Linked DNA regions of Oleidesulfovibrio alaskensis DSM 16109. The protein of the gene in region 1 interacts with the protein of each later gene in a pairwise test. Links are inferred from orthologs where the notes say so. Each region holds a gene or a part of one and is shown on either strand. Other genes may lie near its edges.

Evidence for each region.
Region 2: the proteins of def (region 1) and H586_RS0115785 interact in binary tests that used the Escherichia coli proteins (3 or more experiments, as listed by UniProt). The link is inferred for Oleidesulfovibrio alaskensis DSM 16109 from one-to-one orthologs.

Annotation. Positions count from the first base shown.
Region 1 is NZ_KI519496.1:196,925-209,080, forward strand. The notes cover bases 1-2,858. They hold def (peptide deformylase), read left to right. Parts: upstream 1-1,103; coding sequence 1,104-1,613; downstream 1,614-2,858. Other genes in these bases: aspS (aspartate--tRNA ligase), read left to right, coding at 1-893; fmt (methionyl-tRNA formyltransferase), read left to right, coding at 1,589-2,578; H586_RS19775 (DUF116 domain-containing protein), read left to right, coding at 2,745-2,858. Outside these bases: more of H586_RS19775, read left to right, coding at 2,859-3,620; H586_RS0117585 (transcription antitermination factor NusB), read left to right, coding at 3,617-4,951; H586_RS0117595 (DnaJ family domain-containing protein), read right to left, coding at 5,225-5,605; H586_RS0117600 (hypothetical protein), read right to left, coding at 5,608-6,273; H586_RS0117605 (MlaD family protein), read right to left, coding at 6,292-7,233; H586_RS0117610 (ABC transporter ATP-binding protein), read right to left, coding at 7,256-8,026; H586_RS0117615 (ABC transporter permease), read right to left, coding at 8,030-8,782; H586_RS19780 (STAS domain-containing protein), read right to left, coding at 8,785-9,102; H586_RS0117630 (bifunctional ADP-heptose synthase), read right to left, coding at 9,401-10,435; H586_RS0117635 (ParB/RepB/Spo0J family partition protein), read right to left, coding at 10,451-11,368; H586_RS0117640 (hypothetical protein), read left to right, coding at 11,452-11,865; H586_RS0117645 (ParA family protein), read right to left, coding at 11,871-12,156. UniProt on the Escherichia coli protein: Removes the formyl group from the N-terminal Met of newly synthesized proteins. Requires at least a dipeptide for an efficient rate of reaction. N-terminal L-methionine is a prerequisite for activity but the enzyme has broad specificity at other positions.
Region 2 is NZ_KI519495.1:93,758-109,814, reverse strand. Bases 7,800-10,612 are described here. They hold H586_RS0115785 (aspartate-semialdehyde dehydrogenase), read left to right. Parts: upstream 7,800-8,589; coding sequence 8,590-9,636; downstream 9,637-10,612. Other genes in these bases: H586_RS0115780 (aminodeoxychorismate lyase), read left to right, coding at 9,655-10,596; H586_RS0115790 (bacteriohemerythrin), read left to right, coding at 8,123-8,539; H586_RS0115795 (DMT family transporter), read left to right, coding at 7,800-7,989. Outside these bases: H586_RS0115835 (M23 family metallopeptidase), read right to left, coding at 1-484; H586_RS0115830 (tRNA lysidine(34) synthetase), read right to left, coding at 548-1,300; H586_RS0115825 (DUF4340 domain-containing protein), read left to right, coding at 1,681-3,093; rpoZ (DNA-directed RNA polymerase subunit omega), read left to right, coding at 3,127-3,348; molecular chaperone DnaJ, read left to right, coding at 3,355-4,482; cyclic pyranopterin monophosphate synthase MoaC, read left to right, coding at 4,485-4,964; H586_RS0115805 (ABC-F family ATP-binding cassette domain-containing protein), read left to right, coding at 5,123-7,093; H586_RS0115800 ((deoxy)nucleoside triphosphate pyrophosphohydrolase), read left to right, coding at 7,141-7,533; more of H586_RS0115795, read left to right, coding at 7,546-7,799; H586_RS0115775 (glycosyltransferase), read left to right, coding at 10,721-11,788; H586_RS19590 (ATP-binding protein), read right to left, coding at 11,829-14,282; H586_RS0115765 (branched-chain amino acid ABC transporter substrate-binding protein), read left to right, coding at 14,617-15,741; H586_RS0115755 (branched-chain amino acid ABC transporter permease), read left to right, coding at 16,014-16,057.

The DNA.
Region 1 (12,156 bases):
CTGACACCCGCTTTGATCTGCGCCTCAAGGATGTGACGGATATCCTGCGCGGTTCCGGATTCCGGCTGTTTGCCAAGGCGGAACTGGTCAAAGCCATGCGTGTGCCCGGCGGTGCCGTGCTTTCGCGCAAGGAAATTGACGACTTCACCGAGTTTGTGAAGGTTTACGGTGCGCAGGGGCTTGCGTGGATAAAGATTAAGGAAGACGAATGGCAGTCGCCCATTGCCAAGTTCCTTTCCGATGACGAGCGCGCCGCACTTACTACGGAACTGGGGCTGGAAACGGGCGATATCGTGTTCTTTCAGGCTGCTTCGCCCGACGTGGTCAATAACTCGCTGGGATACCTGCGCCTCAAGGTGGCCGACAGGTTCGGGCTTATTCCCGAAAACAGCTACAATTTCCTGTGGGTGACTGATTTTCCCCTGTTTGAATACTCGCCCGAAGATAAGCGCTATGTAGCCTGCCACCATCCTTTCACTGCGCCTCAGGTAGGCCACGAAGAACTGATGGTCAGCGATCCGGCCAAAGCCCGCGCCCGTGCATATGACCTTGTGCTCAACGGTAACGAAGTGGGCGGCGGATCCATACGCATCCACAGTCGCGAAGCACAGGAACATATGTTCCGCGCTCTGGGCTTTGATCCGCAGGAAGCCGAGGAACAGTTCGGTTTTCTCATGCAGGCGCTGGAACTGGGCGCACCGCCTCATGGCGGCATAGCCTTCGGCATGGACCGTCTGGTCATGCTGCTGGCGGGCTCCGCATCCATCCGCGATGTCATAGCCTTCCCGAAAACACAGAAGGCAACCTGTCTGATGACGCATGCCCCTGATCAGGTAGCGGCAAAACAGCTGCGCGAGCTTGGCATCAGACTACGTGAAAAACAGGAAGCGTAATAACCATGTACGCCCCGGCGGAAAACCGCCGGGGCGTTTTGTACGCTGTGCCGTGTCGCCGGCATATTGAAGTGTTGCCGCTGCATGCATGCGGGTGTATGGCAGAAGGCGGCGGTTGTCCGTGCGGCAGGGGCTTTTCAACGGATGTACTGTGCTTATTATTTGTCTGAAACGCCGTTGTGCGTAAGCCCGCAGCAGGAAAAAAAAGCTATGATTCGAGAAATTCTGACATACCCCGACAGACGCCTTGCCATCGAATGCGAGGAAATTGAAGAGATAACAGACGAGATACGTCAGCTGGCAGCCGATATGGCTGAAACCATGTATGACGCAGACGGTATCGGTCTGGCTGCGCCGCAGGTGGGTGCCACCTGCCGGCTTATTGTGGTCGATGTTTCCGGCCCGGAGGCGCGCGAGGACCTGCGGACATACATTAATCCGCGTCTTGAGCTGCTGGAGGGCAAGGTTGATACCGAAGAGGGCTGCCTGTCCGTGCCTGCACTGCGCAGCAAGGTAACCCGTACTGAAAAGGTACGTCTGCACGCCACCGACCTTGACGGCAACGCCGTGTGCATTGACGCCGACGGACTGCTTTCCATCTGTCTGCAGCACGAAATAGACCATCTGGACGGTACGCTGTTTATCGACAAGATAAGCCGCCTTAAGCGTTCACTCTATGACAACAAAGTGAAAAAATGGCAGAAGCGCGCGAAAAACTGAAAATAGTCTACATGGGCACGCCGGATTTTGCGGCGACGGTACTTTCTCATCTGCTTGCGTGGGAAGACGCCGAGGTGCTTGCTGTGTACACGCAGCCCGACAGGCCCTGCGGCCGCGGGCTGGAATGCCGTCCTTCCGCTGTGAAATCGCTGGCTCTGGAACACGGCCTGCCTGTATTCCAGCCGCTTAATTTCAAGGCCGAAGAAGATGTGCGTCAGCTTGCCGCGCTGCAGCCTGATGTGCTTGTGGTAGCTGCATACGGGCTTATTCTGCCGCAGTGCGTTCTTGATATAGCACCGCGGGGTGCGGTGAACGTGCACGCCTCGTTACTGCCGCGGTACCGCGGTGCCGCCCCTATTCAGCGGGCCATCATGAACGGTGACGCCGTGACAGGTGTGACCATAATGCAGATGGAGGCCGGTCTGGACAGCGGGCCCATGCTGCTGCAGAGGGCTACCGGCATAGGTATTACCGATACGGCGGCAACTATGCATGACGAACTGGCCGATCTGGGCGGCAGGCTGCTGGTAGAAGCGCTGGGGCGGATGATGAAAGGCGAACTGGTGCCCATGGAACAGAACCATGAGGCTGCCACCCACGCTCCCAAACTGACCAAGGCCGACGGTGAAATTGTATGGAACCGTCCTGCCCGTGAAGTGGATGCTCATATCCGCGGGGTTCATCCGTGGCCGGGGGCTTTTTTTGCGCTGCGCCGCGAAGGGCATAAAACATTGCGCGTGGGTATAGAACCCGGCTGCACGGGTGATGCCGTGCCCGAAGGGGTCAAGCCCGGCACGGTGACAGGTATGGCAGGCGACAGGCTGGCCATTGCCTGTGCTGACAGGTTGTACCTTGTTTCTTCGCTGCGTCCTGCCAGCCGCAAGCCCATGACTGCTTCTGCTTTTTACTGCGGATATCTGGCCGAATGCACTCTGGCGGAGTGTGTCGGTCTGGATGAATGCTGAGACCCTGCTTCTGTGGCCGGCTGTGGTCTGCTGCCGTGGCCGGCGACAGCCCTTCTGCAGTGTATGCGGCAGAAACTTCTTTTCTGCCGGTGTGTTATTTTTCTTTTCCGGTCGTGCCGTGCCGCGGGTATTGATTGCCTTTCCCGCCTTTTGCTAAGGTTACCTTATGAATCCGACCACACCCGACCGCAGCGACGCTGCATCAGAAGCCGGACCGGAAAGGTATTACGGGGCCCGCAAGCGGCTGTTCATAGGGCTGATAACCGGCACTTCGGTTATTCTGTGCACCATTCTGTTGCTGGTATGGGCGATACCCTCCATCGGGCTTGCCAACATTCACCCTGCGCTGCCGTATGTTTCCGGCCTTTTCATGCTCTCGCTCATACTGCTTATCGCATGGGCGGCGCTGGGGCTTGTGCTGAACATAGTCAAAGGGCGTCCGGTGCTGGGTACCAGCCGCATCCGCGGCCTGACCATCAAGCTGTTTCTGCCGCTCATGGTCATGCTGGCCCGTTTTTTCGGTATTCCCAAAGAAAAAGTGCGTCACAGTTTCATCCGTGTGAACAACGAACTTATCAGAGGTGAAACAGGGCGCTTTAATCCCGATGAAATTCTGATACTTACCCCGCACTGTCTGCAGAACAGCAACTGTCCCGTGCGGCTTACGTATAACGTTGACCGCTGTAAACGCTGCGGTTCATGCCCCATAGGCGACCTGATAGCTCTGCGCGATCATTACGGAGTGTCGCTGGCAGTGGCCACGGGCGGCACCATAGCGCGCCGCATTGTGGTGCAGCAGCGTCCCAGATTCATTGTTGCCGTCGCATGCGAGCGCGACCTTACATCCGGTATTCAGGATACATATCCTCTGCCGGTATACGGTGTTCTTAACGAACGCCCCAACGGCCCGTGCCTTGATACGCTCGTGCCCATGCAGCTTATGGAAGTTGCGCTCCGCATGTTTATCCATAATCCTCCTCCTCCGCTCGACCTTGAAGCTGCCATAAAAGCCGAGGCTGAACTTAAACGAGGCCGTTCATGAAAAAACAGTCCCCTCGCCGTGGCGGTGTTGCAACACTTCCTCCGGCACGAGGTGCCGCTCTGGAAATATTGCGCGATGTGCTTGATAAAAAGCGTGAAGCACAGAGTGTGCTGGACAGTTACCTTAAAGACAACAGATTAAGCCCTCAGGATGCCGCTCTGTGCACGGAGCTTGTGTATGGATACCTGAGGTCGGAAATCAGAATTTCGTGGCTTATACGCCGTTTTTTAAAGCCGGATTCACGGCTGCCCGCGGAGCTTTTGCTGACAATGGGTATTTCTGTGTATGAAATACTGTATTTACAGCGTGTTCCTGTATATGCGTCGGTGGACTGGGCTGTTTCGTATGTGCGTTCGCGGTTCGGAACAGGACTTTCGCGTCTGGCCAACGCTGTTTTGCGCAGCATCGACCGGCTGGGCGATGCTCCGCTGCAATCCGGCTGGTATCGTGAAACGCTGCAGGCCGAAGGCGTTGATACCGCAGGATACCTGTCGGTATGGTATGCCGCTCCGCGGTGGGTTGTTGATATGTGGATTGAAGCATATGGCGAGGAACGTGCTGAGCAGTATCTTGCCGGTTCATCACGTCACGCTCCTGCCGGGGTGCGCATCAACCTGCGGCATCCCGAAGGGCCGCAGACGCATGCCCGCCTGACCGCTCATCCTTCATGTATCGGGCACAGTGCCGCAGGATTGCTTTTTGCTTCCGACTCCCGCCCTGCCGAACTGTATGTTCTGCAGGAGGAGGGAATAGCTTCGTCGCAGTCTTTTGCCGTGCAGGAAGTTATGGACGCACTGCGTCCCGAAACATGGGAAGGCCCTGTGTGGGACTGCTGCTGCGGACGCGGCGGTAAAACATGTTCGCTGCTCGAACGGGGCGTGGATGTATGCGCAGCCAGTGATCCCAGTGAAAAACGTCTTAAAGGGCTGCGTACGGAGCTGGAGCGGCTGGGGCTGCCTGATGTTCCGTTGTTTGCTGCTCCCGCCTCGCAGGTTCCGGAGGGTATAGCTCCTCGTGCCGTGCTGGCTGATGTGCCCTGCTCCGGACTTGGTACGCTTTCACGCCGTCCCGACATACGGCAGCACCGCACTCCCTATTCCATGGCGCGGCTGGTTACGCTGCAGTCGGAAATTCTGGACAATGTCTGGCAGGTTCTGCCCGCAGGCGGCCTGCTTGCTTACATTACCTGTACTCTGAATCCCGAGGAAAACGAACTGCAGATAGCCCGGTTTATGGAGCGCAGCCAGGCACAGCTGATGCTGGAGTGGACGACTCCGCCCGACAGCCCTGCGTGTGAATATTTTTACGCGGCACTGCTGCGCAAAGCGTGACATGATTCAGTATGATTTGCCCGCCATCCTTTATGGGATGGCGGGCTTTTTGTATGCACCGCCCTGCACAGGGCAGGAGGAGAACGTGGCACTTCAGGTTATGATGGGGTGAAAGACATCCTTTTGATCTGCTGATTGTTCGCAGCTGTCCGGCAACGCCGGAAGGCAAAACACAAGCATGTCACGACGGGTGACGTGCACATTGCAGCTCTTGCAAAACCGGACTGCGCATATGATGCGGCAGTTGAATCAATGCCCCGTCGGTACAGCACATCAGCTGCCGCCGTTCACCGTCACTCTTTCCACGGTTTTGCGGTAGTATTCCTGCAATTCTTCCAGCCGCACCGGATAGCGGCGGCCGCGGTTTATACGGGCAAGAAGCACCTGTACCTTATTCATCTGCCGGTAGCGCACCTGCTCGTCGCTGCATGTGTCCAGCAGCTCCATTATGGAATGGACTTCTTTCAAATCCTGCGCTTCCGGCGGCATAAATCCGCTGTTTTTCAATATCTTGTATGCCATGCGCAATTCCGGCGGCATCAGCGGGTCATCATTGTGCACCAGTGGCTTGCCTTTGCCTTCATAGTCATCCAGCTCACCATTTTCCGCCGCTTCTTTAATGCGTTGCTCGGCTATATATTGCATGCAGTCCATGGTTACCGCGTGCCCTTTATCTGTTGCGGCAGCGCCGGCAGCGCCAGAGTTTCCAGCCATGCACGCGTCTGTCCGGCAAGATTTTGCAGCACTTCTGATGCAGCACCTGCAATGCGGTCGGCCTCCATCCGCGTAATACTTTTTTCAGCCCGCAGCTCAGTTATGGCCGCTCTCCGTGTTTCGTCAGGTGTCCACAGCTCCAGCCGTACGGCGCCCCGCACCGTATACGGCGTGTCCGCAACCACCTCGAAGGCCGTGATGGTGGTGTGCAGAACGCCGTCAAGCTGTCTTCGCGGCACCGGGTGTGTACTTATGTCGTAATACGGCATGACAGCTGTTTCGTTTTCAAGGGTCCGCGTGAACAAGGCGGCCGGTGTCCCTTCCCAGTACCATGTGGTGCTGGGAACAAGCACATTGCCCCGCGCCACCAGTACGGCCGTTCTGTTGAGTGCCGGCATGGTGCCTGTCTCCTGCAGGCGCAGATGCCGTTTTTCGTCTTCGGCACAGGTTGTCTGCGGTTGTTCCCGCAGGGCGTGGCCTGCATTGATCCGGAGCAGATTTTCTCTGGGGCCGCCTGTTCTGCCGCAACCGACAGCCAGCAGCAGGCATGCCAGCAGCACAGTGGCTGCCAATACTGCGGTATGGTGAGTATGGCGTATGTTTGTCATAAGTGTTGTCCGCCGGCGTTATCTCGTTATTTCGTGTGATTCGTCCGGATGAAAGATAATCTGCCATGGTCTGTCCCGCAGAGAGCGCGAAAGCAGATTGAGATTTTCTGTCAGTTCCCGCGTGTTGCGTAAAATTTCTTCCACCTGTGCCTGATCGTATTCCATGTTTTCTTCAAACCTGCCGGAAAGCGCCGTCAGCATGCCGCCCAGCGTTTCGGTCTGCATCCGTACTGCTTCCATGGCCAGACGAGTGCTTTCCAGCGCTTCATCGGCTTTGTGCGCGCTGCCCTGCACTGTGCGCATCACGTTGCGCGCTTCACGTATTCCCTGTCTGGCATCGCCGCTTACAGCCTGTATTTCTGTTGTCATGGTCTTTATGCCCTGTGCTGCGTTGTGCAGCACGGCATTCATGTTCCGGGTCACTCCTGCCATGTCCTGACTGTTTATCGTGGCAAGCAGTATATCAAGGCTGTCGGCTATGCGTACCAGCTTGGGATGCAGCTCCTGAACAAGATGCCCCACGGAAGCAGCCGCTTCAAAGATCGAAGTGCTGGTATCTGCGGGTATTTCGCTCTGTACCGGCAGTTTTTGTCCGGGCCGGGCTTTCAGGCTCAGCAGAACGTAGTTATCTCCCACCAGTCCCTTTTGGGTTATGCTGGCCACTGTGCCCTGATATACGGCAAAATCCTGCTGCACGCCGATGGTCACATGCACCTGCCCCGGGTCCATCTTATCCACCGAAATATCTAGCACACGCCCGATGTTGATACCTGCATATTTTACCGGCCGCCCCACTGAAAGATCTTTCACCGTCAGAAATCTGATGTGATAGGTGTCTAGCTTTTCCCAGAATCTGTGTCCGCCGAAAGCCACAATGAAAAGCCCCAGCACCGCGAGCCCCAGCGTTATTGTCAGGCCCGCTCTGACCATCTCTTTTGTTGTATGTTTTCTGTCCAGCATGTTGTCCCCGGCTACCGGTGCGTTACAGCAGCCAGTCCGGTGTTTTTCTGGCATCCGGCCGGCGTTCCAGAAATTGCCTGATGTATCTGTCCTGCGACTTGCGCAGATCATCTGTTTTGCCGGTAAACAGCACCCTGCCCGCATGCAGCACAATGACATGCTGTGCAATACGGTACAGGCTGTCCAGATCATGGGTGACCACCAGTATGGTCATCTGCAGTGAATCATGCATGTCTGTAATCAGTTGATCCACCTCTGCCGCCGTTATGGGGTCAAGCCCTGCAGATGGCTCGTCACACAGTAGAATTCCCGGATCCAGAGCCAGTGCCCGGGCAAGACCAGCCCTTTTGCGCATACCTCCGGAAAGCTGTGCAGGCAGCATGTCCATTACATTATCAAGCCCGACCAGCGACAGCTTGAGCCGCACAACAGTGCGTATGGTTTCATCGTCCAGACGCGTGTGCTCCATCAGGGGCAGGGCCACGTTTTCGCCCACTGTCAGCGACCCCAGCAACGCGCCGCCCTGAAACAGCACCCCCATGTTGCGCCGGTAGCTGTACAGCTGCTCGCTGTTCATGGCGCACAGATCGTCCTGCCCGATATATATCCGGCCGCGCCGGGGCAGCTGCAGCCCCAGTATGTGACGCAGTAAGGTTGATTTTCCGCAACCGGAACCGCCCAGCACAACAGTTATCTTGCCGGCCGGAATGGTCAGATGCAGGTTGTGCAGCACAATATTGTGCGGGTAGCCCACATCGACATCCTGCAGGGTTATGGATGGTGAAGAGTGCATGATCTATCCTGCCAGATAATTGATGGCTGTAAAAAACAGATCAAGCAGGATGACCATGAATATTGACTGCACAACAGCCTTGGTGGTGCGTCTGCCCACATCCGCCGCACCACCCTGTGCCATGAATCCCTGCCAGCAACATATCAGGGTGATGGCTGTACCGAAACCGGCGGCTTTGACCACGCTGGAAACAACATCGCCCGTACCCAGAAAATACACGGCCTGATTCAGGTACCCGCTGAATGAAAGCCCCAGCCCCAGCGCAGCGAACAGACCGCCGGAAATGATACCCACAAGGTCTGCCCACAGTGTAAGCACAGGAAGCATGATCAGCATGGCACAAAGCTTGGGCACCACAAGATACCGTACAGGCGAGATGCCTATGACCTCAAGCGCGTCAATCTCTTCATATATCTGCATGGTTGATATTTCGGCGCAGAATGCCGCTCCGGAACGGCCTGCCAGAATGATGGCTGTAAGCAGCGGTCCCAGTTCCTTGACAATGGTCACGCTGACCATGTTAGCCACATAGCTCAGCGCCCCCACCTTTTCCAGCTGCTGCGCCGCCTGCAGCGCCAGAATCATACCCGTGCAGGCAGCGATAACTGAAACAATACCCAGCGATCTTGTGCCCGTTTCGGCAAGCTGATGCCACATCAGCCGCCGGTAGAAAACGCGCTGCCGGCGACGTGCCTGTGCAGGCCACGACAACAGACTGTTTATCAGCCAGACGAATGTCTGCACCTCGCGCGGCATGCTCAGTCTGCCCTGTCCTTCCGCAGACCGAAAATCGGAGCTATCTGGGTGAGTTCAAAAAGTTGCCGCACGCGCACCGAAGCTGCACTTATGCGTATTTCTCTGGACTGTTCCTGCAGTTTCCTGCGCAGTTCTATCAGTAACGCAAGCCCCGTGCTGTCTATGTAACTGACCTTTTCCATGTCCAGCACTACCGCCCCGCCGGAGGACTCGATATGCCTGTGCAAGGCTGCCCGCACCTGCGCAGCAACGCTGTAGTCAATTTCCCCTTCCAGAATAAGCGCCCCATTATCCGAAATGCTGCTTTGCCATACTGTCATCGTTGCCCCCCGTGCTGCATCAGACCACGTCAGTGCAGGCTTTTTTGTCTGTATTTTTCAGGATACGAAAAAATGACTCTTGTGCCAACCGGCATATTTAACGTTTGTCTTCCGCAACCGGAACTGGCGGCGTCAGCGGGTCGAAGCAAGGCCGTGCAACGCGTCGCAGGCGTATCTGTGGAAAATGTGATGCGCGTACTGAGGGTGCAGGGAGATCATCTCCCTGCCCGCCGGAGGCTGTTTGGGATGGATATACCGGACAAAGCAAAAAAGCTCCGGAAGGATCCGGAGCTTTTATTTACAGCCAGCGGCTGATAGCGGGTGCCTGATGCCTGCGGACGGCTTCTTCAAGTTCAGGAGGCGATACGGATGCAGCCCCGACCTGTCCCACAACAACACCTGCGGCAAAGTTTGCCAGCATGCAGCTGTCCAGCAGAGATATGCCGGCAGCCTGTGCCAGAGCCAGCGTTGCTATGACAGTGTCGCCTGCGCCTGTTACGTCAAATACGGCCTGCCCAGTGGTGGGTATGTGCCACACTTCATCCTGACCGTTAAAGAGCGCCATGCCGGAGGCCCCCAGTGTGGTCAGCAGTTTGCTGCAGTTGAGCAGTTCGAAGATACGTTTGCCTGCGGCAAGAATTTCTTCACGCGAACCGGCTGGCATACCTGCGCCTTCGCTTGTTTCCTTGGCGTTCGGTGTCAGGATGAAGACATCTTTATACAGCCGGAAGTTCCGTGTTTTGGGGTCGACAAAAACATTGTGGCGTACGCCGTGCCGGGCGGCATATGTATCCAGAAGCGTATTCAGCCGAGACATGAAGACGTCTGTAACCAGTCCTTTTCCGTAGTCGGAAAGAATGATTACATCATGGTGCGGGAGTCTGTCTTTTATGGCTTCAAGCACTCTGTCCAGTCCGGTGCCGGTCAGCGGAGAGGTGTCTTCGCGGTCTATGCGTACCATCTGCTGCTGTCTGGCCAGCACTCTTGTTTTAATGGTCGTTCTTCTGCCTTCTATATCAATCAGATTTGCCTGCAGGTTTTCGTTTTGCAGTACATGGCGCAGCGTTGCTGCGTTGCTGCCCGTACCGCACAGGCTTATCAGTTCCGGCTTTCCGCCCAGTGACTGGATATTTTTGGCCACGTTGCCGGCTCCGCCGATAAGCAGTTGCTCGCGCTCAACACCCACCACAGGCACGGGAGCTTCGGGTGATATACGCTCTGCATCGCCGATCAGGTACTCGTCCACCATCACGTCGCCGACGATAAGCACTCTTTTGCCGGTCAGAGCCGGTATGGCGGCGCACAGGCGTTCAGTATCAAAAGAATAGGTCATGGAGTGGCGCCTTTGCTACAGTTCAATGCCCAGCAGTGAAAGAACCCTTGCCAGCTCTTCCTGAGAAGAAAAAGACAACGTTACTTTTCCTTTTTCTTCCGAACCGGTGATACTGGCCTTTACCGGCATGGTTGCTTTAAGTTTTTCGCGCAGGCTGCTCATAGTCGGGCTGGGCATGGTTCTGGGAAGTGCGGAAGCCTTTTTTGCCGGGCCAGCGCTGTTTTCTGCGGGCAGTTCGCCGTGCTCTTTAAAGTATGCGGCCTGCTCTTCTGCTGCCCGTACGGTCAGCCCTTCGTCGATTATGCGTCTGTGCAATGCTGCGCGCGCGGTCTCGTCCGAAACGGATAACAATGTGCGGGCATGTCCGGCTGTCAGCGCTCCTTTTGTCAGGTCCTGCTGTGCTGCTTCGGGCAGCTGCAAAAGGCGCAGTGTATTGGCTACGGCAGATCGGCTTTTACCCAGTCTGGCGGCCAGCGTTTCCTGATTCATGCCGAACTGCTCTTTCAGCTGTGCCATGCCGTGAGCTTCTTCCATAGGGTTCAGGTCTTCGCGCTGCAGGTTTTCTATCAGAGCTACGGCAAGGGTCTCTTCATCCGTCAGGTTTTTGATGATGACGGGTACGTCTGTCACCCTTGCTTTCTGGCATGCCCGCCAGCGACGCTCTCCGGCGATTATTTCGTACATGCCTTCCGCGTTTTTGGCGGGCCGCACCAGAAGCGGCTGTAATACACCCTGTGAACGGATGGAGTCTGTCAGCTCCTGCAGAGCTTCTTCGCTGAAATGTTTGCGCGGTTGATCAGGATTAGGCATCAGCGCCTTTATGGATACTGTGCCCGGATTTTCATGTTTGGTATCTGCCGCGGGCGCTTCTTCCTGATAACCTTTAAACAGGGCATCCAGTCCGCGACCTAATCCTCTTTGCACAGCTGCCATTTCTCTCTCCTTGACAATATGTTGATTCCTCCTGAATTGTGTTGCAGCCCTATGCAAGCGCAACAACTATTCGGAGGCGAAGTATGTCTGATAAAAATACCCATGTGCTGCCGCTGTACGACAGGCAGGGCAACCTGCATTCAATAACCATCAGTGCAGAACTCTGGAACAGGGTGGGCCGCAAGGTTGCTCCCCTGCTGGAAAACGCCCTTGATGCCATGTATCCGACGGTGGAACAGCCGGAACCGCTGGAAGACTGGGAGTCCTTTAAAGAGTTCTGGGACTTCAGGTATCCTTTTAACGCCGAGGTGCAGTGCAACTGCTGCGGGGCAAAAACAGAAGACTGGGAGCATGATGCGGCCAAACCGTTTCGGCTGACCAATGCCAATCTTGGCGGGCTGCTGGTTTTTCGTTGCAAGGCCTGCGGGGCCACTGTGCGCAAAAAACACTTCAAAGACCACATCTGCTACGAACATACAGCCGTGTGCACCGAGTAACCGCCCTACCCGTTTTTCTGCTGGGGCCTTCTGAGCACAACTTCTTTGGACAGTGCCAGATAGGCCTCAGCGCCTTTTGATTTCACGTCATAATGAATGATTGATTTTCCGTAGCTCGGGGCTTCGGAAAGGCGCACATTTCTGGGTACCACTGTTTCAAACAAATGGTCCGGAAAACATTTGCGTACTTCATTTTTTACCTGACGAGAAAGTCTGTTTCGCAGGTCGTACATGGTAAGCACAACGCCCATCAGCGTCAGCCCCGGGTTAAGCCGTTTCTTTACCTGTTCG
Region 2 (16,057 bases), on another replicon or contig:
CGTTCAGCAGTTCCTGCTGTTTGACTTCTTCAAGCCGTACTTCGGTGTTAAGCTGCTTGAGAAAGCTGTGCATTTTGCGGGCCAGCAGTTCCTGCCGGTGAATGGGCAGGTAGTCGCTGGAAAAATCGTCTGTGCGGGCACCGCCGACGGAAGAGGTTTCCGCAGGCTCTCTGTCCATGTTGATCATGATGCGCAGTTTGGAGTCGAACTGCCGGATGCGCTGCAGGTCGTCGCGGATGCTCTTCAGCTTGCCCGCCATGCTGAGAATCTGCACATTCTGTTCGTCCACCAGCTTTTCAGACGATGCCAGCTTGTCCCGCAGGGTGTGATACTGCGAGTAGTATTTGGCAAAGTAGATATTGCTGCCCACAAGACCGGCCATGACAAGCAACAGGGCGCACAGCAGCCACCCGCGCAGCCGTAGTTTGCTGCAGCAGCCCTGATCGCCTTTGAAGATGACAATGTGGTATTTGTTAAAAAGCATAGCCGGGGGGTTATGGTGTCAGTTCGTGCCGCCGGAACAGGACAGGCGGATCAACGATACTAGTTACTTTGATTGCGCTTTACGTGTCAAGTCAAGCTGCCAGCGTATCAACCCATTGAAAACATTACTTTTCATTGTTTTGTTGTTTTTACACATGGCTTTAAATTCATCCATGACCTCGCTGCGGCGCGAGTTGAAAGCCGAAGGACAGGGGTTTGTCCACAGCGGCAGTTCCCATGCGCGCACCGCACGATGGATGACAGATTTTTCCACCAGCATCAGCGGCCGGATGACTTTAAGCCTGCCGCCGAAAAAGTCTTCGCACATGCCCATGCCTTCCACCCGTCCGCCTTCGTACAGATTCATATAAAATGTGGCCACAAGATCGTCGGCATTATGGCCGAAGGCCAGATGCGTCAGGTTGTACCTGCCGCACAGGTCAAAAAGGTGCTTGCGGCGCAGCATGGCGCAATAAAAGCACGGCGAGTTGCGTCTGTTTTCCGGAGAATGGGCGCGCGGGCCGTGGTCCGTCAGCTCCACATGGCCGGCCACGCCGTTGCGGTGCAGCCATTCCAGCAGCGGGGCATGGCTTTGCGGGTCAAAGCCGGGATTGACATGCAGGGCCATTATTTCAAAGTGAAAAGGGACAATGCGCTGTCTGTACAGCAGCACCTGCAGCAGCACCCAGCTGTCCATGCCGCCTGATACCGCCACCCCGACCCGGGCGCCGGGGTACAGCATGCCGGTGGTCTGCATGAGCTTGCCCGCGCTGGCGATGCATTGTTTCTGTGCGTAGTTGAGCTGTTCTTTACCCATGTATGGATTCCCCGCTGTGTGCCGCTGACGGCAGAGTGTGCCGTGGACCGGCGCGGGGTGAGATACCTGCTTCCGCCGTGCGATGCAAGTTTGTGCAGTGCCGCTGCGGCCGGAAAAGGTGACGGTTGCACATGCGGACACATTTTGAGCGCAGGGTGGAAGCGCCTGCCCGTTTATGATATGCTGTGTCAGGTATTGACAGCGACAAGCGCTGCGGGTAAGCTGTGCAGCTTGGCGTGTTGCGTGCCGTAAGGACGAACCACGCAGAATACAACAATACCGGCAGGACGCGCGACACGGCGCTGCGGCACAGCATTACCGGAAAACCGGCCGCCCGCTTCGCGGTATGCCTTTTTATTTTTATAGATACAAGTGCACTCATGAGCAGACGCCTGTTGGTAACGATGGCCGTTACGGGGCTTGCCTTACTCGTCGCCGCGGGGGGCTACTGGTGGACGCGCCGCGTGATGGTGTTTTCCGATTCCGCCTGGCCTGTGCCTGCGGTCTCCTCCCTTGCGCGCATTTCCATGATTTCCGGCGGTACGCCGTTTGATCTGATATCCGGCGACGGCCGCTGGGTGGTGCAGGACCCGCAGACAGGTATGATGTGTCTTGCCGATTCCGCCCGCGTGAACCGGCTGGTGGACACGGTGCGGCAGAACCGCCCCGTGCAGCATCTGGGCGCGTTCGAGCCTTCTGCAGCCGCAGCCTACGGGCTGGACAAAAATCTGACCGGTCTTACGTTTTACGGGCGCAGGCAGTGGAGCATTCATGTGGGAGCCGAAGGCTGGCGCAAGCATACCGTGTATGCCCGCGCCACGCAGGAAGGCGACGACATGTACCTGCTGGACAGCGTGTACCGCGACATGCTTTCGGCGGAGGCCGCATCGTACTGTGATATGGGGCTTGTGGGTGTTTCTGCCGCGCAGGTTGTCCGGCTGGCAGTGGAAGGCCCCGGCATTGGTGCGTGGGAGGTTGCCCGTACGGCTTCGGGATTTGCCTTTTCGGGGCAGCTGGCCGGTACAGACGCGCAGGTGTCTTCGCAGGCTGTCGATTTTTATCTGCATGTGCTGACGGGGATGAGGGCTTCCGGTCTTACGGAAACTGCACCGGAGGATCTGCCGCCCCCGCAGCTGCGCATCAGTGTGTGGCGGCAGGGAGCAGCCCGGCCGGAAGAGGTGCTCATTTATCATACCGGCAACGGCGGTTCTTCTTTTTTGTGTCAGGCCAGCCGGCAGCCCGGTTTTGTGCTGCTGGAAGATGACCGCGTTGACAAGCTTTCGCGCTCTGCCTTTGATATGAGCGAGCGCCCTGTGCTTTCACGTCCGCTGAACGGGGTGGAAGGGCAGAAGATAACCCTGCGCAGAGACGGTGTGGAAACCACCTTTCTGCTGGGGCGCAAGGAACAGGGATGGCGTGATCTGGTAACCGGCGGCACCGTGCTGGGGCTGGATGTCATCACCTACGGACTTGGGTCGCTGCAGTACGAGTTTCCGCCGCAGGACACGCCTCCGGAACAGGCCGTGCCCTGGCTTGTGTGGGAACTGTACGGAGAGGGCGGCGCAGCGGCGCTTGCCTTGTATTTTTATAAAGATCCGGCGCTGCCCGCGGGGTTTTGCCGGGTCAGGGTGGACGACACGGGACCGTGGTTTACGGTGGGTACGCGTCTTGTGGATGACATGCTGAGCAGGGTGCCCGCTCCGGCACCGGATCCGGTCATGCCGCAGACAGAGCCTCCGTCCGCACCGTCCTCTGCCGCCGCCAATGCCACAGAACAGGCAAACGGGCAGTGACCGCCCGCATTCAATATCGTCAAGGAGTCTAACATGGCACGCATTACCGTAGAAGATTGCATGGAGCGCGTAAGCAACCGCTTTCTGCTTGTACAGATGGCTATCAAGCGCGTGAAGCAGTTCCGCGAGGGATACGAGCCTCTGGTTCCCTCTAAAAACAAGGAAATCGTGACCGCCCTGCGCGAAATCGCAGCCGCCAAGGTTGTGCCTGAAGACGAGCTGTCCGCCGCCGCGGCGGAAAACAGAGCCGAATAAAGCATCATGAGCCAGCGTGACTATTACGAGGTGCTCGGGGTTTCGCGGGATGCCGCAGACGATGAAATAAAACGTGCCTACCGCAAAAAGGCCATGGAATTTCATCCTGACAGAAATCCTGACAACCCCGAAGCGGAAGCTAAATTCAAGGAAGCCGCGGAAGCATACGACGTGCTGCGTGACGCAGAAAAGCGCGCACGGTACGACCGCTTCGGCCATGCCGGTGTAAACGGCAACGGCTATGGCGGAGGCGGCGGCTTTTCCAGCACGGAAGATATCTTCGCTCATTTCGGAGATATATTCGGAGACCTTTTCGGGTTCGCCGGCATGGGCGGTGCGCGCGGTCCGCGTCCGCAGGCCGGTTCCGATCTGCGTTACAATCTGAATATTTCTTTCAGACAGGCGGCACGGGGCGACGAAGTCACCCTGCGCATTCCTAAAAATGTGACCTGTCCCGACTGTTCGGGCAGCGGCGCGGCACCGGGAACACAGCCCGAAACCTGCCCCCAGTGCGGCGGTTCGGGACAGGTGGTGCGCCAGCAGGGCTTTTTCCAGATGGCCATGCCCTGCAGTGCCTGCCGCGGCGAAGGACGTATAGTGCGCAACCCGTGTCCGCGCTGCCGCGGTGCCGGGCAGGTGCAGGACATCCGTGAGCTTTCCGTACGCATTCCCGCCGGAGTGGATACCGGCAACCGTCTGCGTCTGCGCGGCGAAGGCGAACCCGGCGTGCACGGGGGGCCCCCCGGCGACCTGTATGTGGTCATACGGGTGGACGACGACAAAACCTTCCGCCGTCAGGGACAGGACCTTGTGGTGCGCAAAGAGATTTCCTTTGTGCAGGCCATTCTGGGCGACAAGGTGGAAGTGCCCACGCTGGATGATCCCGTGACCGTGGATATTCCGCGCGGCACCCAGAGCGGCGAAGTGTTCCGCATCGCCGGCAAGGGGCTGCCTCATCTCGGCAGCAGCCAGACAGGTGCGCTGCTGGTTGAGGTCACTGTGCGCATTCCTTCCAGCGTCAATGACGAGCAGGAAAAGCTGCTGCGCGAATTTGAGCGGCTGGAAGAGAACAGACCCCTGCGCAAGGTCAAGAATATGTTCAAAAAGGCCGGCAAGGCCATGGGAATGGACTGAAAATGAGCAGCGGCTTTTCACACATGGACGGCGACGGTTCCATCACCATGGTGGATGTGGGTGACAAAAAAGACACCAGACGCACGGCCATCGTGCGCGGCAAGGTGGAAATGGCCCCTGCCACGCTGGACATGCTTGTGAAACAGGCGCTGCCCAAAGGCGATGTGCTTACCACGGCCAAAGTGGCAGGCATTCAGGCGGCCAAACGCACGTGGGAACTTATTCCCCTGTGCCATCCGCTGTTTCTCAGCTATGTGGATGTGCGTTTTACCGTGGATGAATCTCTGCCCGGCGTGGTGGTGGAAGCCGAAGCCAGAACCACGGGGCAGACGGGTGTCGAAATGGAAGCCCTTGTGGCCGCGCAGGTTGCGGCCATGACCATTTACGACATGTGCAAGGCTGTTCAGAAGGACATCGTGCTGCGCGACTGTCGTCTGGTGTACAAATCGGGCGGTAAAAGCGGCGAATTCAGAGCCTGCTGAACCACCGCGCCGACGCCGTTTCAGTAGACATGTTTCGGGCAGGGCCCCGTTCCGTCACCTGCGGAGCGGGGCCTTGTCGTATGTGCCGCCGTACCTGCCGTGCGGTGCGGCAGCGATGACTGCAGGGGAGCGCTTCCGGTATGCGCTCCGGAGAGATTATGAAGATTTCAGTACTCAATCTGACAAAATCATACGGCGGACACGAGCTGTTCTCCGATTTTTCACTGGAGGTGCCTTCAGGCGTGCGTCTGTGCGTCTGCGGGCCCAACGGATGCGGCAAATCGACCTTTCTGCGCATGCTGGCAGGAGCCGCTGCGCCCGACGGCGGCAGGGTGACCTATCCGAAAAACTGCCGTCTCGGCTATGTGGAACAGGAGCTGGACGAGACCAGACTCGACACCCCCCTGCTTGAGTGGGTGCTGGATGTGCTGCCCGACTGGAATGATTTCTGGCATGAATGGGAGGCAGCTTCAGAGCGGCGCGACGAGGCCGCCCTGCGTTCTCTGGGCCACCGGCAGGCCGAACTGGAGCAGGTATACGGCTACAATCCCGAGCACCGCGCGCGGGCCGTTCTTTCGGGGCTCGGGTTTGCCGAGAGCAAATGGGACAGAACCCTGAGAGAGCTTTCGGGCGGCTGGCGCGAAAGGGCCAAGCTGGCGCGGGTGCTGACGGCGGGGGCCGATGTGCTGCTGCTGGACGAACCTACCAACCACCTTGATCTGGATGCCGTGGAGTGGCTTGAACAGTTTCTGACGGAGTATAAGGGCGCACTGGTGTTTGTGGCCCACGACCGGGTGTTCATGGATAAGGTGGGTACCCATGTGCTGTATCTGGGCGGCAGCAGACCCATGTACCGCAAAGGCACGTTTACGCAGTTTCTGGCGCTGCACGAAGAAAACGAAGCACGCAAGGAACGCGAGATGCAGCGCATGGCCGAAGAGATTGAGCGCAAGATGGATTTCGTGCGCCGTTTCAAGGCCAAGGCGACCAAGGCGCGGCAGGCCAATTCGCGCAAGAAGCAGATAGAAAAGATGGAACGCGAGCTGGACGGTGTGACGCTGGAGGCCAGACGGCGTACGCTTGATTTCGCCTGGCCCGAACCTGCGCGGGCGGACAAAACCGTGCTCAGCGTGGTGGACCTGACGTTCAGCTTCGGCGACGGCACCGCCCTGTGGCCTGCACTCAGCTTTCAGCTGTACCGCGGGCAGAAAATAGCGCTCGTGGGACCGAACGGCTGCGGCAAGTCTACGTTGCTCAAGCTTGTGGCCGGCAGGCTGGAAAAAACCGGCGGGTCCGTGGTGCAGGGCAGTCTGGTGCGTATGGGCTATTTCAGCCAGCATCAGCTGGATACACTTAATCCGGCCAATACGGTGCTGGGTGAAATACGCAGACTGAGCGACCCCCGTACCACGGAAGAAGAGCTGATGAGCGTGCTCGGTCTGTTCATGCTGGGACAGGCGTACTTTGAGCGTCAGGTTTCCGCTCTTTCCGGCGGCGAAAAAAGCAGGCTCATTCTGGCCATGCTCTTTCTTGCGCGGTGCAATTTTCTGGTGCTGGACGAACCCACCAACCATCTGGACCTTGAAAGCCGCGAGGCGCTGGTGGATGCGCTGGACAGTTTTCCGGGCACGCTGCTTATGGTGGCGCACGACAGACATCTGCTTTCCTGCGCTGCCGAGCAGGTGTGGGAGCTGGGCGCACAGGGCTTTACCGTGTACGAACGGGGCTATGAGGCGTGGGATGAGGCCAGAAAGGCCCGCCGCATCAGTCTGGACGCGCGGGATGACAGTGCGGAGCGTCCGGTGCAGGCAGGGCTGAGCCGCGAGGAGCAGAAACGCGTCAAGCGGGAACAGGCAGAGCTGCGCAACAGACTGCACAGGGAGATGAAGCCCCTGCAGCAGAAGTACGATGCGCTGGAAAAAGAGTTTGAGTCGGTACTGGCGGAACAGACCGAGACCGAGACCCTGCTTGCCAGTCCTGATGTGTATGCCGACGCCGGCAGGGCTTCGGAACTGCTCAGGCTGTTCCACAGTCTGCAGGCCCGGGGTGAAGAGCTGATGGAGGCCATGGCCGATCTGGAATCCGGCATGGCGGACATAGAGGCCCGCAGACAGCAGGCCGGTTTGTGATGTTTTTATTTGTCGCCGGAAGTGTGGCGTCATGATACGGGAACAGTATGAAATCTGTTGATGTGGTGGCGGGCATTCTGTGGCGCGGCGGCCGTTTTCTGGCAGTGGAGCGCCCGCAGGGCAGACCCCGTGCCGGCTTCTGGGAGTTTCCCGGCGGCAAGATAGAACAGGGCGAAACTCCGGAACAGGCTCTGGCGCGCGAACTGAAGGAAGAGCTGGGCGTGGATGTCCGGGATTTCTGCTTCTGGCGCAGCGTGGAGCATGCTTACGAGGATCTCGCCGTGCGCCTGAGGTTTTTTCATGTGACCGGCTTTGCGGGCGAGCCTCAGGGGCTGGAAGGTCACAGGCTGGCGTGGCTGCGGTGCGACGAGGCGCTGCGGCTGCGTTTTCTGGAGGCGGACAGGCCGCTTGTGGCCGATCTGGCCACCATCACATTCTGACGGGGGATACCCATGAGCGCACTGTTATTTGTCATGGCGCTGCTGGCGGGGGCCACCCTGCCCACGCAGGCGGGGATAAACAGCGGACTTCAGGCGCACTGGGCGGGCAGCCCGGTACTGGCGTCGCTGGTATCATTCAGCGTGGGCACCGCGGCGCTTGTGTGCTGGTGTCTGGTCACGCGCACCGCGCCGGCGGTACCTGTTCCGGGCACCACACAGTGGTGGCACTGGACAGGCGGTCTGCTCGGGGCTTTTTTTGTCAGCGCGGTCACTTTTCTTGCGCCCCGACTGGGGGCCACAACCATGGTCGCGCTCATTCTGGCGGGACAGGTGACGGCCTCGGTGCTGCTGGATCACTTCGGGGTGCTGGGCTATCAGGCCCGATCCGTCAATCTGCCGCGCCTTGCGGGGCTTGTCATGGTGGGGGCGGGCGTGTATCTCATCCGGCGGTTTTAATTGTGCGCCGCAGGCGCCGAGGGTTTTCTTTGCCGCAATGTTGGCATAGAATGGTTCAGGACCGTTTTCGCCGGATCTATGGCAGGATCGGGCGATAATGCATAAGGCCGGCAGGGCCAAAGCGGAAAAGCATATGCGGCAGCTTGAACTCAAGGATTCGATGAAGATCGGCATAAAAGAGCTTGATGATCAGCATCAGCAGCTTACAGAGATCATCAATGAGCTGTATTACGCCTATATGCAGGGGAATCACCGTGCGGTGCTGTGCGGTCTCATAACCCGTCTGAACGACTACGCACATGAACATTTCGCGCTGGAGCGCCAGTACATGGAGCGGTTTGTCTTTGAAATGCCGGATTATGAACAGCATATGCAGGAGCATCGCGAGTTTTTTACGGACGCCATCGGTTTTCTGTTGCGCTACATCGAAGAAGGTTCTGAAATAACACCTGAAATGCTTGACTATCTGCAGGACTGGTGGAAGGACCATGTTATGGTGCGTGACAAGGAGCTGGGCAGATTCCTGCGTTCGCGGGGCGTTACCGCATAGTCCGGAAAACGGGCGGCGGCACATGTTTTTCCACTCACAAGGAGTTTTTAATGTCCAAGGAACGTTTGGTCGTTGCGGTTGTAGGTGCCACGGGTGCTGTGGGCCGCGAAATGCTGAAGACGCTGGAAGATCGTGAATTTCCCGCTCATGAGGTGCGCGCGCTGGCCTCTGCCCGCAGCGCAGGAACCACCGTACCCTTCAAGGGTGGCGAGCTCACCGTGCGCGAACTTACCGAAGACTCCTTTGAAGGTGTTGATATCGCATTGTTTTCTGCAGGCGGCGGCACTTCGGCCCGGTTTGCCCCCCATGCCGTGAAATCCGGCTGCGTGGTGGTGGACAACTCCAGCAACTGGCGCATGGATGAGCGCTGCCCGCTGGTGGTGCCCGAGGTCAACCCCGACGCCCTCAAGCTGCACAACGGCATCATTGCCAACCCCAACTGCTCGACCATCCAGATGGTTGTGGCCCTCAAGCCTCTGCATGATGCGGCAGGCGTACGCCGCGTGGTGGTTTCCACCTATCAGGCTGTTTCCGGTACCGGCCAGAAGGCCATATCCGAACTGGAAAAACAGGTGCGGCAGATGTTTAACATGCAGGAGCCCGAAGCTTCGGTATATCCGTATCAGATAGCGTTCAACTGTCTGCCGCACATCGATGTTTTCCTTGAAGACGGCTACACCAAGGAAGAACTGAAGATGGTGCAGGAAACCGTGAAGATAATGGGCGACCCGTCGGTGAAGGTTACCGCCACCACCGTGCGCGTGCCGGTTTTTTACGGCCATTCCGAATCGCTGAACATCGAAACGGAGAAAAAACTGACCGCGGCGCAGGCCCGCGCCGTGCTGGCGCAGGCTCCCGGCGTGCGTGTGCTGGATAATCCTTCGGAAAATATCTACCCCATGGCCATTCATGCCGCAGGTGAGGATGAAACCTTTGTCGGGCGCATCCGTGAAGACCATACCATTGAAAACGGTCTGAACATGTGGGTGGTGGCTGACAACCTGCGCAAAGGCGCCGCACTTAATGCCGTACAGATTGCCGAAGAACTGGTGGAGCGTTCTCTGCTGGATATCGCCGATCCCGGAAAATTCCTGTAATATAACGGAGCAGTTGCGTTGATACCTGTTCTTGATACCGATGCGTGGGTGGAAAAGCTGCTTTCGACACGCCGCAGTGCCGAAGGCAAGATTCTTGCGTTTTACGAACACCGCATGGAGGCCATCTGCCGTGACCCGCGTCTGCTGCTGATGCCGGCCGATGATCACCTTGCCCACCGCGGCGACGGTGTTTTTGAAAGCATGAAGTTTGAAGGGCGCAGGCTGTACCAGCTGGATGCCCATCTGGAGCGCATGGAGCGCTCGGCGCGGGGGATATACCTGACACCCCCATGCACGCAGAGCGTGCTGCGCGACATCGTGCTGCAGGTAGCCCGCGCAGCGGACACGCCCGACGGCTGCATACGCATTCTGCTGGGACGTGGTCCCGGCGGGTTCGGCATCGACCCTGCCGAGTGCCCTGTGCCCAGCCTGTACGTTGTGGCGTACAGCCTTACGCCCAAGCCTGAGGAATGGTATGAAAAGGGCGTTACCGCGTTCCGGACGTCCATTCCCGCGAAACAGGGCTATCTGGCCACCATCAAGAACGCCAACTATATTCCCAACGTGCTCATGAAACTTGAGGCCCGTTCCCGCGGCTGCGACATTCCCGTCAGTTTTGACGAGAATGATTTCATTGCCGAAGGCCCCACGGAAAACCTCTGCCTTGTGGACGCCGACGGCACGCTGGTTGTTCCCGAATTCACCAACGCGCTTTCCGGCACCACCATCATGCGTGTCATTGATCTGGTGCGTGATGAAATGAATGTGGCATTCCGCAAGGTGCGCGAGGATGAACTGTACCGCGCCGCAGAAGTCATGGTGCTGGGCACCACGACGGAATGTGTGAGTGTTGTCTCCTTTGAGGGGCAGCCCGTGGGCGGGGGCAGACCCGGCCCTGTGGCACGCCGTTTCCGCGAGCTCCTGCGCAGGGATCTTGCGGAGAACGGTATTTCTTTTTAACCGGAAGCCTGCAGAAGGCAAACGCCCTGCACCCGCAGAACATACCGGGGCCGCGCCGCAAGCCGGCGCGGCCCTGTTTTCTCGGGGCGGGCAAGAACGCAACACGGTAGCGGCAGTGATGGATATGCATATAGTTTTGCTTGACCTCGGGCATGAATTGCGCGGCGGTCAGCGACAGGTTTTTTACCTTGCGCAGCGGCTGGCGGACAGCCCTGAATTTTCCTGCGTCGTTGCCGCGCCGCGTAACGCTCCGCTGCTGCATATGGCGGCGGACGCCGGTCTGCCGGTGCTGCCGCTGGGCGGAAGGCGCGCGTGGGACCCGCGTACGCTGTATACCCTGATGCGGCACCTGCGCGGCAGAACATGCATTCTGCACACCAACGACGCCCACAGTGCGGGACTGGGGGCCTGGCTGCACAGCCGCAGCGGCGGCGCCACCCGCCTGCTGCATACCCGGCGGGTCTCGTATCCGCTGCGTCAGGGCTGGCGGGGCCGCAAATATCTGCTGGCAGATGCCGTGGTGGGGGTCAGTGCTGAAATAGCACAGGTCATGCGCGATTCAGGCATGCCCGCAGAAAAGGTGCACGTCATTCATTCGGGCATAGACGCTTCGCTGTATACTCCCAGAACCACCAGACAGGACGGGCGGCTGGTCATCGGCATGGTCGGGGCGCTTACGCGGCAGAAAGGGCATGATGTGTTTGTCCGCGCGCTGGGCGAACTGCATCGCGGTGCAGCGGGCACGCTGCCGCCGTGGGAGGCGCGCATCATAGGCAGCGGGCCGTTGTTTGAGCCGCTGCTTGAGCTTGCGCGGCAGGAAGGTGTTGAAAGCCGTATGGCCTGCCTCGGCTGGCAGGACAGCAGGGTCATGATGCCCGGTTTTGACATACTGGCTGTGCCATCGGTGGACGGCGAAGGTTCCAGTGCCGTCATCAAGGAAGGCTGGGCCGTTGGGCTGCCCGTCATTGCCTCGGACCTTGCCTCAAACCTTGAGCTGGTGCGGCACGAAGATAACGGGCTGGCATTTGCCAACGGCGACCATGGTGCTCTGGCGCGGGGCATCGCCCGTCTGGCTTCGGACGCGGGGCTGTGTGCCCGTCTGGTGCAGGGGGGCAGGCAGTCGCTGGAAGAATTTACCGACGTCCGCATGGCGGGGGCGTACATGCGGCTGTACCGCAGTCTGCTGGTCTGATGCCCTGTGCCTGCCCGCCGCGGCCGCGCGGCTGCGTTTGTTATTCCTGTGTGCCGTCGTGCTTGGTGTGCGGCGGTTTTTTGTTTTTGCCGGTATGCAGTATTCTGTACAGTTCGCGCTGCAGTTCTGCCGCATCAATGGGTTTAGAAATGTAGCCGTCCATGCCCGCGGCAAGGAATATTTCCTTGTCCCCTTTCATGGCATGTGCCGTCAGCGCTATGATGGGTATGTTTTCCAGCCCTGCTATCTGGCCGCCGCGTATGACCTTTGTGGTTTCTATGCCGTCCATGTCGGGCATCTGGATATCCATGAGAATGCAGTCCGGTTCATGGTCCTGCAGCAGTTCGATGACATGCAGTCCGCTGGTGGCCGCGGTGACGGTGTGTCCCATTTTGCGCAGCAGATATGTGGCGGCCATGCGGTTCACTTCTTCATCTTCCGCCAGCAGAATGCGGGCGGGCGGCAAGGCGGGTATTTCCTGCTCCTGTCCTCCGGCCGGTTGCTCTTGGGGCTGCGCCTTGCGCAGCAGCAGCGAACAGCAGATGGTGGTGCCCACCCCGGGGGTGCTTTCCACGCTTATATTGCCGTTCATCATGCTTACCAGAGACCGTACGATGCCCAGCCCCAGTCCGGTGCCCTGATAACGGCGGCGGTAGGTTCCGTCTACCTGGAAAAAAGGATCGAAAATGCGCGGCAGCATTTCTGCTTCCATGCCGATGCCCGTGTCTTCCACCGTTACCAGCAGCCGCGCCTCTTCGTCAGCCGGGGCGGTAAGCAGCAGCACGTCGACGCGCACGGAACCTTCGCGTGTGAACTTGACGGCGTTGCCCACAAGATTGAACAGAATCTGTCTGATGCGTGATTCATCGCCCACCAGCACGTCGGGTACTGCCCGGTCCACCACAGCCGTAAGGGTGAGTCCTTTCTGCCGTACTTCTTCGCTGAAGTTGGCCAGCACGGAGTTCACGGTCTCGCGGATGCGCAAAGGTGCGTGGTCCAGCGGTGCCGCTCCGGCGTCGATGGTGGAAAAATCCAGAATATCGTTGATGATGGCCAGCAGTTTGCGTCCGGAATCCAGCGCAGTTCTTGTCAGGCGCAGCGGTTTGGGGTCGGTAATTTCGTTGCCGAGTATCTGGAGCATGCCCAGTACACCGTTGAGGGGGGTGCGTATTTCATGGCTCATGGTGGCCAGAAAGGCGCTTTTGGCTTTTGCCGCGGCTTCTGCGGCCACCTGTGCTGTTTTCAGTTCCGTGATGTCGGTATGCGACCCCACGGCCAGCAGCGGCGCGCCTTTTTCGTCAAATTCCATGACACGCCCGCGTGAAAGCAGCCATATGGTATTTCCGTCGTGTGCGGTAAGATTGAACTCATGCTGCAGGTTGTCGCCGCCTTCTCTGAAAAAGCGGCTCACATGGTCTTTGATGTCTTTGAGTTCTTCATGGTGCACCGGCAGACAATGGCATTCCTGCATGGCGCGGAACGGGTCGGGCGAGTCCATCTTGCCGCAGGTCATGGTGTCTTTGGCGATGTCATAGGCCCATATGATGTCGCTGGTGGCGCGCAGCACCATGCCGAAGCGGTGCTCGCTGCGCCGCAGGGCTTCTTCCGCCTCTTTCTGGCGTGTTATGTCCCTGCCTGTGCCCACGGTGCCTATCAGCACACCCCGCGGATCGTACAGCGGCGATTTCTGCACTTCCAGAGCCAGATACTTGTTCTGTACCAGACCGTCTTCCACAAATCTGCCGGGCTTTTGCGACAGCAGTACGATGTCATCGCTGTTGAGGCACAGTTCGCCGAAGGTGTGCTGCCAGCCCAGCGCGCGCTGGCGCCGTGCGAAATAGATATCATCGCGTCCCAGCGGGTCTATGCCGTCGCAGCAGAGCAGTTTTTCGCAGATGGCTCTGTTGGCGAAAAGGTAACGGCCCTTGGTGTCCTTTGCCCACAGCATGTCTATCATGTTGTCTGCCATGGCGCGGGTCAGGTTGATACCGTCTTCGCAGGGAACGCCGTCAACCGGCAGCACCATGAACCGCCATGAGGTCCGGGACGCCGCGGAGTCGTGATGCGGCAGCGGAAGCGGCATGGCCAGCACCGGCAGCGAGCCCCCTTGTGCGGTGCGGATGCGCAGGGGAATGCTGACCAGCACGGGGGTGCTTTGCGTGCACAGCAGGGCCAGCTGCCACGGCACGGCCGTGAATATGTCTGCGGGGTCTTTCAGGGGCGCTGTCATGCCGGCCAGTTCCAGCAGCGCGTCGCTTACATGGCTGACGTACAGGTCGCGGCCCATTTCCGGAGATGTGTCCGCCTGTTTCCCGGCCTCTCCTCCGGTCTGCTCTCCGGCTCCGGGACGCAGAGCCACCTCTGCATACGGCAGCCCGCCCAGCGGTCTGGCCTGCGCCGCATGCTGCGTACCGCTCAGGGCGCTTCGCAGCGTTTCGTTTTCTTTTTCCAGACGCCACAGGGCTTTGAGCAGGGCGTGCACGGCATACATCATTAAAGCCTCTCGCGTTTGCAGGCACAAGGTCAACTGACACTATGCCATTATCACAGGGGTATCGGCAAGGCGGCGCCACCTGAGACGCATAATTAATCAGTGACGGCATGTCCGTTTGCTGAAATGAGTATAAATGATCGGGTGAAAGCCATGTAAAAGGACTGCCTTTTTGACAATTCTGTCTGGCCGGTATATGCTCCTCACGGGATACCCGTCTCCGCAGACGCATACGGCGCACGGAGGCTCCGGCGGCAACAGTGGCGGACGTTGAGGAATGATGGCATCAGGCCGCGTACGCATGACGCCCGCATACCCGCGGGCAGGAGGTTTTTTCATGAGCAGAAAAATGACGGCTTTTGTTCTGGGTGTTGTTGCCACGGTGCTGATGGCCGGCACTGCCATGGCCGGTACCGTTAAAATCGGTCTTATGTGTCCGCTGACCGGTTCGTGGGCCAGCGAAGGTCAGGACATGCGCAACATTGTTCTGATGCTGGCCGAACAGACCAACGCTCAGGGCGGCATTAACGGCGACATGGTGGAGATAGTGGTCGAGGACGATGCCGGGGACCCCAAAACTGCCGCACTGGCAGCCCAGCGTCTTTCCACCATGGGTGTTTCGGCCGTCATCGGCACATACGGTTCGGCCATTACCGAAGCCTCGCAGGCCATCTATGACGAGATGGACATCGTGCAGGTGGCTACCGGTTCCACGGCCATCCGGCTTACCGAAAAAGGTCTGCCGTTGTTTTTCCGCACCTGTCCGCGCGACGACGAACAGGGCCGCGTGGCCGCAGCCGTGCTGAAGGAAAAAGGCTATAAAAAGATCGCCATCCTGCACGACAACACGTCGTATGCCAAAGGGTTGGCCGAAGAAACGCTGACTCTGCTGAAAAGCGCAGGCACCGAAGTGGTGTTCTATGATGCGCTCACTCCCAACGAACGTGATTATTCCGCAATACTTACCAAGCTGAAGGCCGCAGGGCCCGACGCCATATTCTTTACCGGCTACTACCCCGAGGCAGGCATGCTGCTGCGGCAGAAGCAGGAAATGAAGTGGGACGTGCCCATGATGGGCGGCGACGCCACCAACAACCTTGATCTGGTGAAAATTGCGGGCAAATCCGCTGCCGGATTCCTGTTCATCAGCCCGCCCACCCTGCAGGACCTGCCCGACAAGCAGGCAAAGGACTTTGCCGCCGCTTACAAGGCCCGCTACGGTACCATGCCTGCTTCCGTGTGGTCTGTGCTGGCCGGCGATGCCTTTATCGCTCTGAAGGCCGCCATCACCGGTGCCGGTTCCACCGACCCGCAGGATATTGCCGCGTACATGAAAAAAGATCTCAAGGATCTGCCGGGTCTTACCGGTTCGCTTTCGTTCAACGAAAAAGGCGACCGTGTGGGCGACCTGTACCGCCTGTACCGCGTGGATGAAAACGGCAACTTTGTACTGCAGCCGTAACCACCTTACCCCATTGGCAAACACGGACGGGGGGTGTATGCTCCCCGTCCTGCCGCATAGCCGGATCATGCCGGTCAGACCGGTGTGACGCACCGCACTTTCAGCGCACCGCATAGCCTTTTGCCGCGGTGCAGCCTGCCGGGCATGATTTTTTCCTCCGCGCCGCACGTTTACGGCGTGCTGCAGCGGGCGGAAAGGCAGGACAGCCGCAGCGTGTCGCGGCTTTTCCTTCACGCCGGTTTTGCGGCCGGCAAGACACAGGGTTTACGTTCATGGAAGAGTTTTTCCAACAATTGACCAACGGTCTGGCCGTGGG